Candidatus Puniceispirillum marinum IMCC1322: one gene and its partner. The protein of the gene in region 1 interacts with the protein of each later gene in a pairwise test. Links are inferred from orthologs where the notes say so. Each region holds a gene or a part of one and is shown on either strand. Other genes may lie near its edges. The genes, in order: ung and ndk.

The links.
Region 2: the proteins of ung (region 1) and ndk interact in binary tests that used the Escherichia coli proteins (3 or more experiments, as listed by UniProt). The link is inferred for Candidatus Puniceispirillum marinum IMCC1322 from one-to-one orthologs.

The regions. Positions count from the first base shown.
Region 1 is NC_014010.1:2,258,346-2,261,493, reverse strand. The notes cover bases 247-3,059. They hold ung (uracil-DNA glycosylase), read left to right. Parts: upstream 247-1,220; coding sequence 1,221-1,898; downstream 1,899-3,059. Other genes in these bases: rbsK (ribokinase), read left to right, coding at 2,692-3,059; SAR116_RS10520 (SGNH/GDSL hydrolase family protein), read left to right, coding at 1,974-2,621; SAR116_RS10530 (LysR family transcriptional regulator), read right to left, coding at 247-993. Outside these bases: SAR116_RS10535 (ABC-F family ATP-binding cassette domain-containing protein), read right to left, coding at 1-16; more of SAR116_RS10530, read right to left, coding at 73-246; more of rbsK, read left to right, coding at 3,060-3,148. UniProt on the Escherichia coli protein: Excises uracil residues from the DNA which can arise as a result of misincorporation of dUMP residues by DNA polymerase or due to deamination of cytosine.
Region 2 is NC_014010.1:666,790-669,999, forward strand. What follows is about bases 23-2,897. They hold ndk (nucleoside-diphosphate kinase), read right to left. Parts: upstream 1,734-2,897; coding sequence 1,311-1,733; downstream 23-1,310. Other genes in these bases: purM (phosphoribosylformylglycinamidine cyclo-ligase), read left to right, coding at 23-310; purN (phosphoribosylglycinamide formyltransferase), read left to right, coding at 319-987; SAR116_RS13575 (aa3-type cytochrome c oxidase subunit IV), read left to right, coding at 1,075-1,206; SAR116_RS03240 (DNA polymerase III subunit chi), read right to left, coding at 1,838-2,290; SAR116_RS03245 (leucyl aminopeptidase), read right to left, coding at 2,334-2,897. Also shown: more of purM, read left to right, coding at 1-22; more of SAR116_RS03245, read right to left, coding at 2,898-3,210. UniProt on the Escherichia coli protein: Major role in the synthesis of nucleoside triphosphates other than ATP. The ATP gamma phosphate is transferred to the NDP beta phosphate via a ping-pong mechanism, using a phosphorylated active-site intermediate.

The DNA of each region.
Region 1 (3,148 bases):
TCTGAAGCTTTAACATAGGCCGAAGACTTGGCCTCTGGCGACAGATTTGTCAACATCACTGCCTAGCAAATTTTAGGCTTTTGGCGTGATCTGGTTCCAATGCGGGTTCTTATCAAAACGCCAGGCCATAAAATCAACGAATGCACGCGTCCGGCGCGGCAAGATTGTTGTTTTTGGATAAACGGCAAAAATATCAAGCTCGGACCAGTCATGGTCAGCCATCAACGGTACCAGCGTGCCATCATTAATGGCTTCAAAAAGCAGAAATGTCGGTAAATTAACCACACCAAGTCCGGCAATGGCCGCATCGCGCAACACATCACCATTCGTAGCCGACAGACGCTGGCTTACATGCACTGTTCCTGCCTTACCTTCGGGTGTTACATAAGTCCAATCCGATGGTGTTCGGGAATTTGCATAGATTAGCCCAGGCATATCATTGAGAGCTTCTGGATTGTCTAGCGCACCATGTTTGGCAATAAAATCTGGCGATGCACAAGGCACCTGCCGTGCGGTTGATATTTTTTTGGCAATCAGGCTGGAATCCTGCAACGCACCAATACGTATCGCCAGATCAAATCCCTCGGCGATCAGATCAATGCGTTTATCCGACAGATCTATATCGATCCGCACGTCTGGGTTTTCCTTCATGAAGTCAGTAATCAGTGGTGTGATATGCGTGATGCCAAATGATAAAGGCGCATTCAGTCGCAAGACACCACTCAAAATACCTTCGGTATTCTGGACTTCCTGCTGCGCCGCTTCCAACTCGTCCAGAATAGTACGGCAACGGCTGAAAAATCTTTGACCTGTCTCGTTCAGATACATACGGCGCGTCGAACGCTGGATCAATGGCGCCCCAAGACGAAGCTCCAAATCTTTCAGACGACGACTTACAGCAGAAACAGCGATACCAAGACGTTCCGCTGCCTGCGTAAGGCTTCCTGTTTCCACAACCGTCACAAAAGCACGTATTTCTTCAATCTGACTCATGACATAAACTCTATATTATTTTTCTATATTTCATAATTATATTTTCACAAATCTTGTCTTCTTTCCGACGCCTGCAACAATTACATACATACCAGCCATGAGAGACCTCCCCCCTCTCATGGCGTATCCCCCTTATTATTACTCCATAACCAATATCATTGTCCTGCAATAAGCTAGTAAATATGCTATTTTGGTACCATCACATTGACGTGTTTCAAGGGGTATTTATGCATATTGAGCAAAGCTGGCATCATCATCTTGGCGCGGTCATGAACAGCAAAGAGATGACGCAACTTTTCCGATTTCTAGATACCGAGCGAGCTAACGGCATCAGCATATATCCGCCCCCTGAGTCGGTCTTCATGGCTTTTGACCTTACACCCTTTGATGCGGTTAAAGTCGTTATTATCGGGCAGGACCCCTATCACGGCCCAAGACAAGCGCATGGGCTGAGTTTTTCAGTGCCGCAGGGCGTTAAAACACCTCCATCATTACGCAATATTTTCAAAGAGCTTGTTTCCGATATTGGCTGTCCAACTCCTTTACATGGCAATCTTGAAAGCTGGGCGCAGCAAGGTGTGCTTTTGCTGAATAACTGTCTCACGGTCGAAGATGGTAAAGCCGGATCGCATCACGGCAAGGGCTGGGAGGCCTTTACCGATGCGGCTATTAGCCAGCTGGCTGACATCCGCGAACATCTTGTCTTTATCCTTTGGGGACGCAAAGCCGCTGAAAAAGGTCGTACGATTGACGCCAATCGTCATCTTATATTAACCGCAGCGCATCCATCACCGCTTTCGGCCTATAATGGTTTTTTTGGCAGCCGTCCCTTTTCGCGCACCAATAGCTATCTCGAAGCGCAAGGACAAACGGCTATCAATTGGGACACTAGCCAAGCTAGATAATTGACGCGAGACGGCGCATGGCTCAGATTAGCCATTATACGTAACAACATCACATAATCATAAAGGTGTCCCATCATGACCCGATCATTGCTTTGTTTTGGAGATAGCAATACACATGGCACCCCGCCAATGGATAGCCTGTCATCACAAGGCCGGTTTGGCATCGATGTGCGCTGGCCTGCCGTCATGCAAACAATACTAGCCCCTGATTGGACAGTGATCGAGGAAGGTCATCCCGGGCGTACAACGGTGCATGATGACCCGATTAACGGCGTACATAAAAATGGAATCCGCATGTTGCCGGCTTTACTGGAAACCCATCGTCCGCTTGATGTCATTGTGATAATGCTGGGCACCAATGATCTGCAACACCGTTTTGGCGTGAATGCAGCTGAAATTGCTTTGGCGATTGGCAAAATTGTCGAGACCATCAAGGCATCTGATTCCGGCATCAACCAGCAGGCGCCGGATATCTTGCTGATGAGCCCACCACCCGTTATGCAGTCAGGCTGTCTTGCCGAGATATTTGAAAACAGTATTGATAATGCGCATGCTCTATCGGGCACTATTGCCAACATGGCTAGACAGCATGATGTTCCCTATTTTGATGCTGGCGCGCATATTGCCGTGTCGCCAATTGATGGCGTTCATTTTGATGCTGAAAGCCATATCACACTAGGTCATGCGATGGCTGACGCGGTGCATAAATTTTTTGCTAATTGATTGTGTCACCCCCTCAGACAGGCTAGCTTCAAAAGATTATCATACGGCATCCATTTACTGGGGAACCAATATGTCATCCATTGTTATTCTTGGTATTTTTGTGGCCGATACGGCCTATCGCGCCGAGCGTATTCCTCGGCTTGGTGAAACAATTTTGGGTAAAAGCTTCAATCTTAGTCCTGGTGGCAAAGGGTCAAATCAGGCTGTTGCCGCGGCAAAGGCTGGCGCCAACGCACATATGATCACGCGGCTAGGCACGGATACATTTGCCGATATGGCAATCGATGTCTGGCAAAAGGCTGGTGTGACACCCGCAATCACCCAACATGATAACAGCTACACAGGCGCTGCCTGCATTTTCATCGAGGCCGAAACCGGAAATAATGCGATCATTGTCACCCCGGGCGTTGCTGGCGAGATTGACAATAGCGACATTGACCGCAATGCAGACCTGATTGCTAATGCTGACATATTCATCACCCAGCTTGAACAGCCGCTTGAGGTAGCAATGTATGGTCTGGAACTGG
Region 2 (3,210 bases), 1.6 Mb from region 1 along the record:
ATTGATTGAAAATCCACCGCGCATCTATGCCAATGATCTGACTTTTGACATTGATTGTGCACTTTATGATTTGCCGCCGGTTTTTGGCTGGCTTCGTGATAGTGGTAATATGGAATTACACGAAATGGCGCGCACCTTTAATTGTGGAATCGGCCTCATCATTTTCACCAGCCCTGATCAAGCCGAAACCATGCTGGCCAGCTTACATGACGGTATTGAGCCAGATGCCACCATCATGGGTAGCTTGCGTCCTCGTGAGAACTCACCTCCGGTGGTTTTGAATAATAGCCATCATTGGCAAGGCAAATAGATCGTTCCATGACACGCGTCGCCATTCTTATTTCTGGACGTGGTAGCAATATGGAAGCGTTAGCTGACGACATTGAAGCTAATCATCACAGTACGATTTGTCTGGTTGTCGCAAACAAACCATGTACAGGCATCGATAGTGCCGCTGCACGCGGCATTCCAACCAAAATTGTCAATCGTTCGAATTTTGACACACGTGAAGATCATGACCACGCCATGTGCGCCATTCTGGCTGATGCTGAGCCTGATTATATTTTCATGGCTGGATATATGGCCATCGTCGGCGCCGCATTCATCGACCGATTTACGGCCCGCATTCTGAACATTCACCCTTCGCTTTTACCCGCCTATAAAGGGCTTGATACGCATGAGCGCGCGCTAGCGGATGGTGCCAAACAGCATGGCGTTAGCGTCCATATTGTTTCAGAACAACTCGATGACGGCCCAATCATTCTGCAAGCGGCGCTCACTATAAATCCAGAAGATACCGCCACAACATTGGCTACACGCGTATTAGCGCTTGAGCATATTTTATATCCGCTTGTGCTTAGCAGTCTGGCCCATGGTGATCTTGAACTCAGCCACTCAGGCGTTAAGTGGCATAACAGAGAAGCCGCGCTTAGCCGCCTTGGCCATAAAGCGCGACTTCAGATTGAAACGGCATTAATTTGGCCTTAATGCCGCATTGATTTTTACGATGGTATGGGTCATAAAATAGGTAATTAACAGTTTAAAAAGCAATGTATACTGTAGGAGAGAGTAAACATGGACACTTCAGATTTTGACAAGCAGGCCAAGTCGCATCTGGCTATTTATAATGGCTTTATGACCGCCTCAAAGATTGTTATCGGCTTGGTGATTGTTACGCTTATAGCCATGGCAGCAACCTTGCTCTAGGCTAACTTCATATAAATAAATAGATAAATAATAATATATACAAAAGGCGGGATTTCACCCGCCTTTGTGCTTTTGAAGTGGACACGCCTTTTCGGCATATTCATTTAGCCAGTGATTTCTGAACCAGCAAAGAAGTAGGCAATCTCGATCGCCGCATTTTCAGGGCTGTCTGATCCATGAACAGAGTTGGCTTCGATTGATTCAGCAAAATCTTTACGAATTGTGCCATCCGCTGCATCTGCTGGGTTAGTTGCGCCCATTGTCTCGCGATTTTTAGCAATAGCGCCATCGCCTTCAAGGACCTGCAGAACAACCGGACCCGATGTCATAAATGACACCAGATCATTGTAAAACGGGCGTTCGGCATGAACTGCGTAAAATTCTTTAGCTTCGCGGTCACTAAGAAGAACGCGCTTTTGTGCGACAATGCGTAGGCCTGCAGCTTCGAGGCGGGCATTGACCTGACCTGTCAAATTACGGCGTGTTGCATCAGGTTTGATGATGGAAAAAGTTCTTTCGAGTGCCATGTTGCGATCCTCTGATATCAGCGATAATGGAATATTCGGCTTCAATACAAGAGCAGACCGTTTGGCACAAGTCATAACTTCATAGATTTATCAGACAAATGGATTTAGGCCTTTTTCTCCCATCGGCCATCATCCGTTTCGGCAAAGTAACCACGCTCTACAGTGCCAAGATCAGCCCAGCTTTTCCATTGGATACGCGCATGCTGAACCTGAGCCTCGGATCGGCCATCAAACAGATTAAAGACTCTTTCAAATTGGCTAATTTCGGCAGGCACACTTCCATGCAACAAAAACACAAATTCGGCCTTGATTGGATTAACAGCCATATCGGTTGAAATCCAGATTTTGGCAATATCTTGCCCATCTGCATCATCCAGCCCATGCGCAAACCATGAGTCCGGTTCGCGCGTCCATAAATCTGTATCAAGAGCCGAGGCGGCAGGCTGGGGACATAGAATGAGTGCCTTTTTCCCCGCTGCCAGTGTTTTTTTGAGCAGCATCAACAGAACAGTTTCCATATCCGTCTGGGTAAGGTGATAAAAATCTATTTTACTCATTCGGCGCCATACCCGATGCCTTTACTGTTTCAAAGCTTCACTTTTAACCGTCATTTGCCGTGATATGGGCTGTTGTCCAATTATCAACAAGACGATTCAGCAACCGGACACCAAAACCAGTGCCACCTTTTGGCACCGTCGCCGTGGCCTTGTCCGACCATGCTTTACCAGCAATATCAAGATGTGCCCAAGGGGTTTTGGAAACAAACCGTTCAAGGAAACAGGCTGCCGTAATCGAACCACCATAAGGGCCGCCAATATTCTTCATATCCGCAATATGGGATTTGAGCATCTTATCATAGGCCTTGCCCATTGGCAGACGCCACAGCTTTTCTTCGGTTGCCATACCAGCTTGGGTCAACTGTGCGGCCAACTCATCACTATTGCTGAACAGTCCCCCATATTCCTTGCCCAGTGATACAATGATAGCGCCGGTTAAGGTTGCAAGATTAACCATCATTGCTGGTTCAAAGCGCGTTTCCGTATAATGCAATGCGTCGGCAAGCACTAAGCGGCCTTCTGCATCGGTGTTGATAACTTCAATCGTTTTACCAGACATTGCCGTGACCACATCCCCGGGACGCTGTGCATTACCGTCAGGCATGTTCTCAACTAGGCCAATGACACCAACTACATTTCGTTTCACTTTACGCCCAGCAATAGCGGCCATAGCCCCCGTTACCGCCGCCGCGCCACCCATATCCCATTTCATATCTTCCATGCCTTTGGCAGGTTTGAGCGATATGCCCCCCGTGTCAAAGGTCACCCCTTTTCCGACAAGCGCTAACGGGGCTTCGTCTTTACCACCACGCCAGTTCATCACCACCATACGTGATTCACGACGTGACCCCTGACCGACACCAAGAAGTGCTCCCATACCAAGAGCTTCCATATCAGCTTCACCGAGAATTTCGACATCA